DNA from 2 places in the Stenotrophomonas sp. KH_052 genome. Region 1 is predicted to be linked to the other one. Evidence: predicted binding sites of a transcription regulator. Region 1 holds the regulator's gene; the other holds the start of a gene.

Region 1 (4,139 bases):
GCACGCGCCAGCAACGGCAACGCACTGCGTCAGCTGGTGCTGGGGGGCCTGGGCCTGGCGCGGCTGGCGACCTATCAGGTGCAGGAGGACATCGCTGCCGGACGCCTGTTGCCGGTGCTGGAAGAGGCCAATCCCGGTGACCTCGAAGAGGTGCACGCAGTGTTCCTGGGGCAGGGCGGTTACCTGCCGCTACGCGTACGCGCGTTCCTCGATTTCCTGGTGGAAACGGTGGATCTGGCGCGGCCACGGGGGTAGTGCCGGCCGCTGGCCGGCAACCTCACGATCTTCGTTCACCTGTGTTGTATTGGGTTGCCGGCCAGCGGCCGGCACTACCGTGCGGAAGTCGAGCATGGCCCGACGCTACAAAAGCGGGCCTCAGACCTGCAGCAGCTTGCGCGCGGCGGCGCGCGCTTCCTTGCTCACTTCCACGCCGCCCAGCATGCGCGCCAGTTCTTCTTCGCGTGCCTTGCTGTCCAGCTTCTCCACTGCGCTCTGGGTCATGCCTTCCACCGGCGCCTTGCTGACCCGGTAGTGCGCATGGCCCTTCGAGGCGACCTGCGGCAGGTGGGTCACGCACAGCACCTGGCGCTTCTCGCCCAGCGCGCGCAGCTTCTGCCCGACGATGTCGGCCACCGCACCGCCGATGCCCGAGTCGACTTCGTCGAACACCATGGTCGGCACCGCATCCAGGTCCAGCGCGGCCACTTCGATGGCCAGCGAGATGCGCGACAGTTCACCGCCGGAGGCCACCTTGCGCAGCGCGCGCGGCGGTTGGCCGGCGTTGGCCGCGACCAGGAATTCCACGCGTTCGGCACCCTGCGGATCGGGCTTGCCGGCGTCCTGCGGCTCCAGCTCGATCAGGAACTGGCCGCCGCCCATGCCCAGCTCGGCAATGATGCCGGTGGTGGTGGCCGACAGTTCGGCAGCAGCGCTGCGGCGGCTGGCGGACAGCACGTCGGCCTGTACGCGCCAGGCGGCGACGGCCTTGTCGATCTCGCCGGCCAGGCGCTGCAGGCGCTCGTCGGCGCCGCGCAGCTGTTCCACTTCGGCATGCATGCGCTCGCGCTGCGCGCCGAGCTCGTCCATCGGCACGCGGTGCTTGCGGGCCAGGTCGTGCAGTCGGCCGAGGCGGCGCTCGTTCTCCTCGAACTGTTCGGGGTCGGCGTCGAGGTCGTCGTGCACCCGGTCCAGCAGCGACAGGGCTTCGTGCAGCTGGATCGAGGCGTTCTCGATCAGGCCGTCCACCTCGCCCAGGCGCGGGTCGTGCTCGATCAGCCGCGACAGCTCGTGGCGGACCTGTTGCAGCAGGTCCAGCGCGGAACTGCCGTCGTCGCCGTTGAGCTGGTTGCTGGCGGCCTGGCAGGCACTCAGCAACGCGCTGGCATGGGCCTGGCGGCGGTGGCTGGCGCCGAGTGCGGCGATCGACTCCGGCTCAAGGTCCTCGCGGTCGAGCTCGCGCAGCTGGTGTTCAAGGAAGCCGATACGGTCACTGACGTCGCCCTGTTGCGACAGGGCAAGTGATTCGTCGACCAGCGTCTGCCAGGCGGCAGCGGCACGGCGCACCTGGCGGCGCTCGTCCTCGTTGCCGGCATAGGCGTCGAGCAGGGCCAGCTGCGACGGACGCGTCAGCAGGGCCTGCTGCTCATGCTGGCCATGGATTTCGACCAGCAATCCGGCCAGGTCTGCCAGCTGTGCCAGCGTCACCGGGCGGCCGTTGATCCACGAACGTGAACCGCCATCGGCGCGGATCACCCGCCGCAGCTGGCACTGTTCCTCATCGTCCAGCTCGTTGTCGGCCAGCCATTGGCGCGCGGCCTGCAGCTGGTCCAGCGCGAATTCGGCGGAAAGCTCGGCGCGCGCGGCACCGTGGCGGACCACGCCACTGTCGGCGCGCAGGCCGGACAGGAAGCCCAGGGCGTCGACCATCAGCGACTTGCCGGCGCCGGTCTCGCCTGAAACGACCGTCATGCCGGGCCCGAACTCCAGTTCGGTGGCGCGGACGACGGCAAAATCCTTGATCGAAAGATGTCTGAGCATGGGTAAGGGGTATCAGCAGCCGCGCAACGCTAGCACGTGGGCGAGGGAGGTCCAATGACTTGCCAAGGTGATGCGCCGCCATTATCTAGTGTCCGTGTCTCACAGGTTGATTCCATGCACGGTTCTCCCGACCAGCTTGCCCCGCGTGCGCGCCATCTGCTGCGCACGCTGATCGCGCGTTACATCCAGGACGGCGAGCCGGTCGGCTCGCAGACGCTGGCGCGCGTGGCCGGCCTGGAGGTCAGCCCGGCCACCATCCGCAACATCCTTGGCGACCTCGAAGACCTGGGGCTGCTGGCGTCGCCGCATACCTCGGCCGGGCGTGTCCCGACCGCGCATGGCTACCGGGTGTTCGTCGACAGCCTGCTGCAGATGCAGCCACCGGGTGAGGGCGAGCTGGCCCGCCTGCGTCAGGAGCTGGCGGGCGGCGGCAGCACCCAGGCCCTGCTCGGCAGCGCCTCGGAACTGCTGTCGGCGATGAGCCATTTCGTCGGCGTGGTCAGCGCGCCACGACGCGAGCAGTTCGCCTTCCGCCAGATCGATTTCGTGGCGCTGGACGGACGCCGGGTGCTGGCGATCCTGGTGTTCGCCGACAACGAGGTGCAGAACCGGGTCATCGAGACCCGTCAGGACTTCGCGCCAGGCCAGCTGGAGCAGGTCGCCAACTACCTCAATGCCCATTTCGCCGGCCTGCCAATGGCCGAGATCCGTACCCGCCTGCTGCTGGAGCTGCGCGACGCCCGCTCGGAGCTGGAGCAGCTGCTGGCGCACAGCATCGAGCTGGCCGAGCAGGCCCTGCAGCCGCCGGCCGACGACATGCTGGTGGCCGGCCAGACCCGGCTGATGGGAGTACAGGACCTGTCCGACCTGGAGCGACTGCGTGAGCTGTTCGAGCTGTTTTCCAGCAAACGCGAGATCCTGCAGCTGCTGGAGCGCACCATCCAGGCCCCGGGCGTGCGCATCTTCATCGGTGAGGAGACAGGGATGATGCCGCTGCAGGGCGTCTCGCTGGTCACCGCCCCATACACCGCCAATGGCCAGGTGCTGGGCGTGCTGGGCGTGATCGGGCCCAAGCGGATGGCCTACGACCGCATGATCCCGCTGGTCCAGGCCACCGCCGATGTGCTCGGCGCGGCCTTTTCACCGGCCGGGCGTACTCCCGGAACATCCGACGCTTGAAACGCAGCATCCCGCCCACACTAGGGTGGGTGGAGGCGGAGATTGACCGCCAGGGACCCAGACATGAACCACGAACATCCAGATATCGAATCCCAGCAGAGTGCCGCCGATGCGGCCGCCGCCGCCGGCGCGAACGACGAAGTGGAGCGCCTGCGCGCCGAGCTTGAGCAGGTCAAGGCCGATGTATTGCGCGAACGCGCCGACCTCGAGAACCAGCGCAAGCGCGTTGCCCGCGACATCGAGCAGGCCCGCAAGTTCGCCAACGAGAAGCTGCTGGGCGAGCTGCTGCCGGTGTTCGACAGCCTGGATGCCGGCCTGAAGGCCGCCGGCGATGATGCCCATCCGCTGCGTGAAGGCCTGGAGCTGACCTACCGGCAGCTGCTGAAGGTCGCCGGCGACAACGGCCTGGTCCTGCTGGACCCGACCGGCCAGCCGTTCAATCCGGAGCATCACCAGGCCATCAGCCAGGTGCCGACTCCGGGTGCCGCCCCGGGCAGCGTGGTGACCGTGTTCCAGAAGGGCTACCTGCTCAACGAGCGCCTGCTGCGGCCGGCGCTGGTGGTGGTGGCGGCTGACTGACCCCCGCGGCGCCGGGAGGCGGGCACGAACCGCGCCCGACCCGACGCTGAACGCGCCGGACAACCGGAAACACAGCGTTCGGGGGATGGCTTGAATGTTCCACGAGCCTCCCCCACATCCCATTCATCCACCGGCCGAACGGCCGGACTGACAAAAACAACATCCTTCAAGGAGTCTCCCCCATGGGCAAGATCATTGGTATCGACCTCGGCACCACCAACTCGTGCGTGGCGATCATGGACGGCGGCAAGGCCCGCGTCATCGAAAATTCGGAAGGCGATCGCACCACCCCGTCGATCGTCGCCTACACCAAGGACGGCGAAGTCCTGGTGGGCGCCTCGGCC
Region 2 (4,139 bases), 2.3 Mb from region 1:
CACCGCCAGCGAAGACAAGTGCCGCAACGCGGCAGTGAAGGTGACCGATATCGACGGCCTCCTGGCGTTGGCGCAGGCCGAAGGCGTAGCGCTGACCGTGGTCGGCCCGGAAGTGCCGCTGGTGGCCGGCGTGGTCGACCGCTTCCGCGCTGCCGGCCTGCGCATCTTCGGGCCGACGGCTGCCGCCGCGCAGCTGGAAGGCAGCAAGGCCTACGCCAAGGACTTCCTGGCCCGCCACAACATCCCCACCGCGTTCTACGCCGTGCATACCGAGGTAGACGCCGCGCTGGCCTACATCCGCGAGAAGGGCGCACCGATCGTGGTCAAGGCCGATGGCCTGGCCGCCGGCAAGGGCGTGATCGTGGCGATGACCCAGGTCGAAGCCGAAGACGCTGTGCGTGACATGCTCTCGGGCAACGCATTCGGCGATGCCGGTGCCCGCGTGGTGATCGAGGAATTCCTCGACGGCGAGGAGGCCAGCTTCATTTCGATGGTGGACGGCGTGCATGCGCTGCCGATGGCCACCTCACAGGACCACAAGCGCGTCGGCGACGGCGACACCGGCCCGAACACCGGCGGCATGGGCGCCTATTCGCCGGCCCCGGTGGTCACGCCGGAGGTGCACGCCCGTGTGATGCGCGAGGTGGTGAACCCGACCGTGCAGGGCATGATTGCCGACGGTATCCCGTTCACCGGTTTCCTCTACGCCGGCCTGATGATCGATGCCAGCGGCGCGCCGAAGGTGATCGAATTCAACGTGCGCTTCGGCGACCCGGAAACCCAGCCGGTGATGCTGCGCCTGCAGTCGGATCTGGTGGAGCTGGTGGAAGCCGCCATCGATGGCCGGCTGGACCAGGTGGAAGCGCAGTGGGACCCGCGGCCGTCGCTCGGCGTGGTGCTGGCCGCGAAGCCGTACCCGGAATCTCCGATCACCGGTGATGTGATCTCCGGCCTGGACGACGTACCTGCCAGTGCCAAGGTGTTCCATGCCGGCACCACGCTGGACGCGCAGGGCCAGGTAGTCAGTGCGGGCGGTCGCGTGCTGTGCGTGGCCGCACTGGGCAACAGCGTGCGCGATGCGCAGGCCAACGCCTATGCCGGCGTGGCCAAGGTCAGCTGGGCCAACGAATTCCACCGCAACGACATCGGTTGGCGCGCGATCGCACGCGAGGGGTGAGGCCCACGCGATATCAGAGCAGCCACGCATGGCGTGGCTCTACTGGAATCAGCAGTAGATCCACGCCATGCGTGGATGAGCCCAACAAACGAGAAAGGCCCAGCGCTGCCGGGCCTTTCTTCGTTCCAACGCCACCCCGCTTACGCGGTGAACAGCGCCTTCATCTTCTTCAGCGCATTGGCTTCAACCTGGCGGATACGCTCGGCCGACACACCGTACTCGTCGGCCAGCTCCTGCAGCGTCACCTTGCTGTCGGCATCCAGCCAGCGGCGGCGGATGATGTCACGCGAACGCGCATCCAGCTCGGCCAAGCCTTCGCGCAGCAGCTGCATCTGGTTGTCTTCGCTGTCGGCACGCTCGTAGGCCATCGACGGGTCTTCGTCATTGGCCACGAGATAAGCGGCCGGCGACGGCGGCGCGTGCTCGTTGTCCTCGTCGGTCGGCGCATCGAAACCGATATCGCGACCGGACAGGCGCGACTCCATTTCCATGACCTCGCGCTCGGACACGTTCAGATCCTTGGCCACCGCGCTGACTTCGGCCGCGTTCATCCAGCCCAGGCGCGTCTTCGACTTGCGCAGGTTGAAGAACAGCTTGCGCTGCGCCTTGGTGGTAGCGACCTTGACGATGCGCCAGTTCTTCAGGATGAACTCGTGCATCTCGGCACGGATCCAGTGCACCGCGAAGGAGACCAGGCGCACGCCCATTTCCGGGTCGAAGCGCTTGACCGCCTTCATCAGGCCGATGTTGCCTTCCTGGATCAGGTCGCCCAGCGCAAGGCCGTAGCCGTTGTAACCGCGGGCCACGTGCACCACGAAGCGCAGGTGCGAATGCACCAGCTCGCGGGCGGCGTCCAGATCGTTGCCGTCGCGGAAGCGACGGGCCAGGTCCTGTTCGTCATCGACCGACAACACCGGGATCTGGTGCACGGCACCGATGTAGGCGTCCAGCGAACCGAGCGCACTGGGAATCGGGAGATTGTTTGCCACAAGGGCAGTAGAGGTGTTCTGGCTCATAGGCACCCATCTTAGCAGTCCGGGATTTGGACTGCTAAAGGAGGAAAAAGTTCCAGCATCCTATTGATGCAACACTGGTCCCAAACAGAGCCCTACCGTAGCGCGATTTGATGACAGTGGCGAGCACGCTTTTCGGGATTCACAATCCCTTGGAATTCAATCAATTACCCATCGGAAACCGGCGATTTCCGGTCAAGCGGAGCTGAACGGGCCGTCCTGGAGGTCCATTCAGGCCAGGAGACGTTGCCGGGTGTTCAGGCCCGAAGGCTGAGGGTCGCTCCTTTACTACTAAGAAACCCGTTGACAGCCACCCGGCGACATGCTCCGATGCATCAACTAATTCATACGTAGAAGCGCATGGCCCGCCCTGTCTCGCAGAATCCCACCCCCGCCGAGCAGGCCATCCTGGACATCCTCTGGGACAAGGGCGAAGCGTCCGTGCGCGATGTGGCGGATGTGCTCGGCCAACACAAGCCGGTCGCGTACACCACGGTGCTGACCATGTTCAACGTGCTGGCGAAGAAAGGCTTTGTCAGTCATCGCCAGGAAGGTCGCGCCTACATCTATCACGCCACGCTCAGCCGCGAGCAGGCCCGCCGGCAAGCGCTCGACCATCTGCTGCATCAGTTCTTCGACGGCTCACCGAACGTGTTGGCACAGCACCTGGTGGACGAACGCGAAATCGACCGCAACGAACTGCAGGCACTGCAGCAGCGCGTCAGCGATGCCAGGGCCGGGAGGAAGGAATGAACCTCATCGACCTGGCGATGGCATTGGGCGTACGACAGTTGCTGTTGTCCGCAATCGTGCTGCTGCCCGCGCTGTGGCTGGCACGGCGGCGGGCCCTCAGTGCCGAACAACGTTCCTGGCTGCTGACCGCAGCGATGGCAGCGGCCTTGCTGCTGCCGCTCAGCGCCTTCCTGCCAGGCTGGTCGACCACCCTGCCCGTACCGGCACCGCCCGCGGCCGCGTTCCACCCCATGCCCGGCGAAGGGGCAACAGCGGAAGAAGCCATCTTCGAAGCCGGACGACAGCCCGACATCTACTACGTCGAACTGCCGAAGACCCTGCCGACACTGCTTGCACTGCTGTGGCTGCTGGGCACCCTGTGGCTGGGCATGCGCCTGCTGGACGCGATGCTGCACGCACGCCGGCTGCGGCGGCTGGCGCAACCGGCGACCGCCGGACTGCGCGCGGTCCTGGCCGACATCGTGCCCGCCCACGTGACGATCGCCACCTGCGCCGTCGACGGGCCGATGGTCGTCGGCCTGTGGCACCCGCAGATCCTCCTGCCCCGCCCCTTGCTGGCACGCCTGGACAACAACGTGCTGCGCGACATCGTCCGCCACGAGGTTGCACACCTGCAACGGCGCGACCTGTGGACAAGCACGCTGCTGCGGGCGGGAACAGCGCTGTTCTGGTGGAATCCGCTCCTGCACCTTGCCCAGGCACGCCTGGCGGTACTGCGCGAGATGGCCTGTGATGCACGCGCTGCGATGCAGGCACGCGAACCGCTGGACTATGCAGGTTCGCTGCTGGCCAGCGTCGAACAGCTGCAGGCCCTGCGCGAGGAGGCGCCGACGCTTGCACTGGGTATGTTCAGTGCGCGCAGCCAGCTGGCGCAGCGCATTGATCAGCTGGTGGACGCCGGGCCACCCACACCCCGGCACCGCAGCCTGTTGGTGCTGGGCCTGCTGCTTCTGCTGGCCTGCACCGGCACCGCCGTGGCTATCTCACCACGGCTCGCCCCATCACCGGCTGCGAGCGCCTCCGATACGCGCGTCATCAAGCTGTTCCAGGCCGCCAGCACGCATGACGTCGCGCAGGTCCGTCTGTTGGCGGCGGCCGGCGTCGATCTTGATGCACGCGTGCTCGGTGATGGCACGGCGCTGATCCAGGCCATCCGTGCACGCGATCCGGCGATGGTCGACACGCTGCTGCAACTG

What was found. The regulator HrcA, encoded in region 1, represses chaperone genes, less so after heat shock. The targets are predictions, from matches to a motif close to TTNGCACTCNNNNNNNNNGAGTGCNAA.
Region 2: rpoH (RNA polymerase sigma factor RpoH) is a predicted target of HrcA. The motif match lies at 2,205-2,231, and genes of this name have one in related genera.

Annotation. Positions count from the first base shown of each region.
Region 1 is NZ_CM174475.1:1,845,914-1,850,052, forward strand. It holds gene AC3ITW_RS08585 (LysR family transcriptional regulator) at 1-255, shown strand, start outside; gene recN (DNA repair protein RecN) at 376-2,037, opposite strand; gene hrcA (heat-inducible transcriptional repressor HrcA) at 2,152-3,216, shown strand; gene grpE (nucleotide exchange factor GrpE) at 3,280-3,795, shown strand; gene dnaK (molecular chaperone DnaK) at 3,978-4,139, shown strand, end outside.
Region 2 is NZ_CM174475.1:4,392,967-4,397,105, forward strand. It holds gene purD (phosphoribosylamine--glycine ligase) at 1-1,177, shown strand, start outside; gene rpoH (RNA polymerase sigma factor RpoH) at 1,318-2,193, opposite strand; gene AC3ITW_RS20110 (BlaI/MecI/CopY family transcriptional regulator) at 2,551-2,943, shown strand; gene AC3ITW_RS20115 (M56 family metallopeptidase) at 2,940-4,139, shown strand, end outside.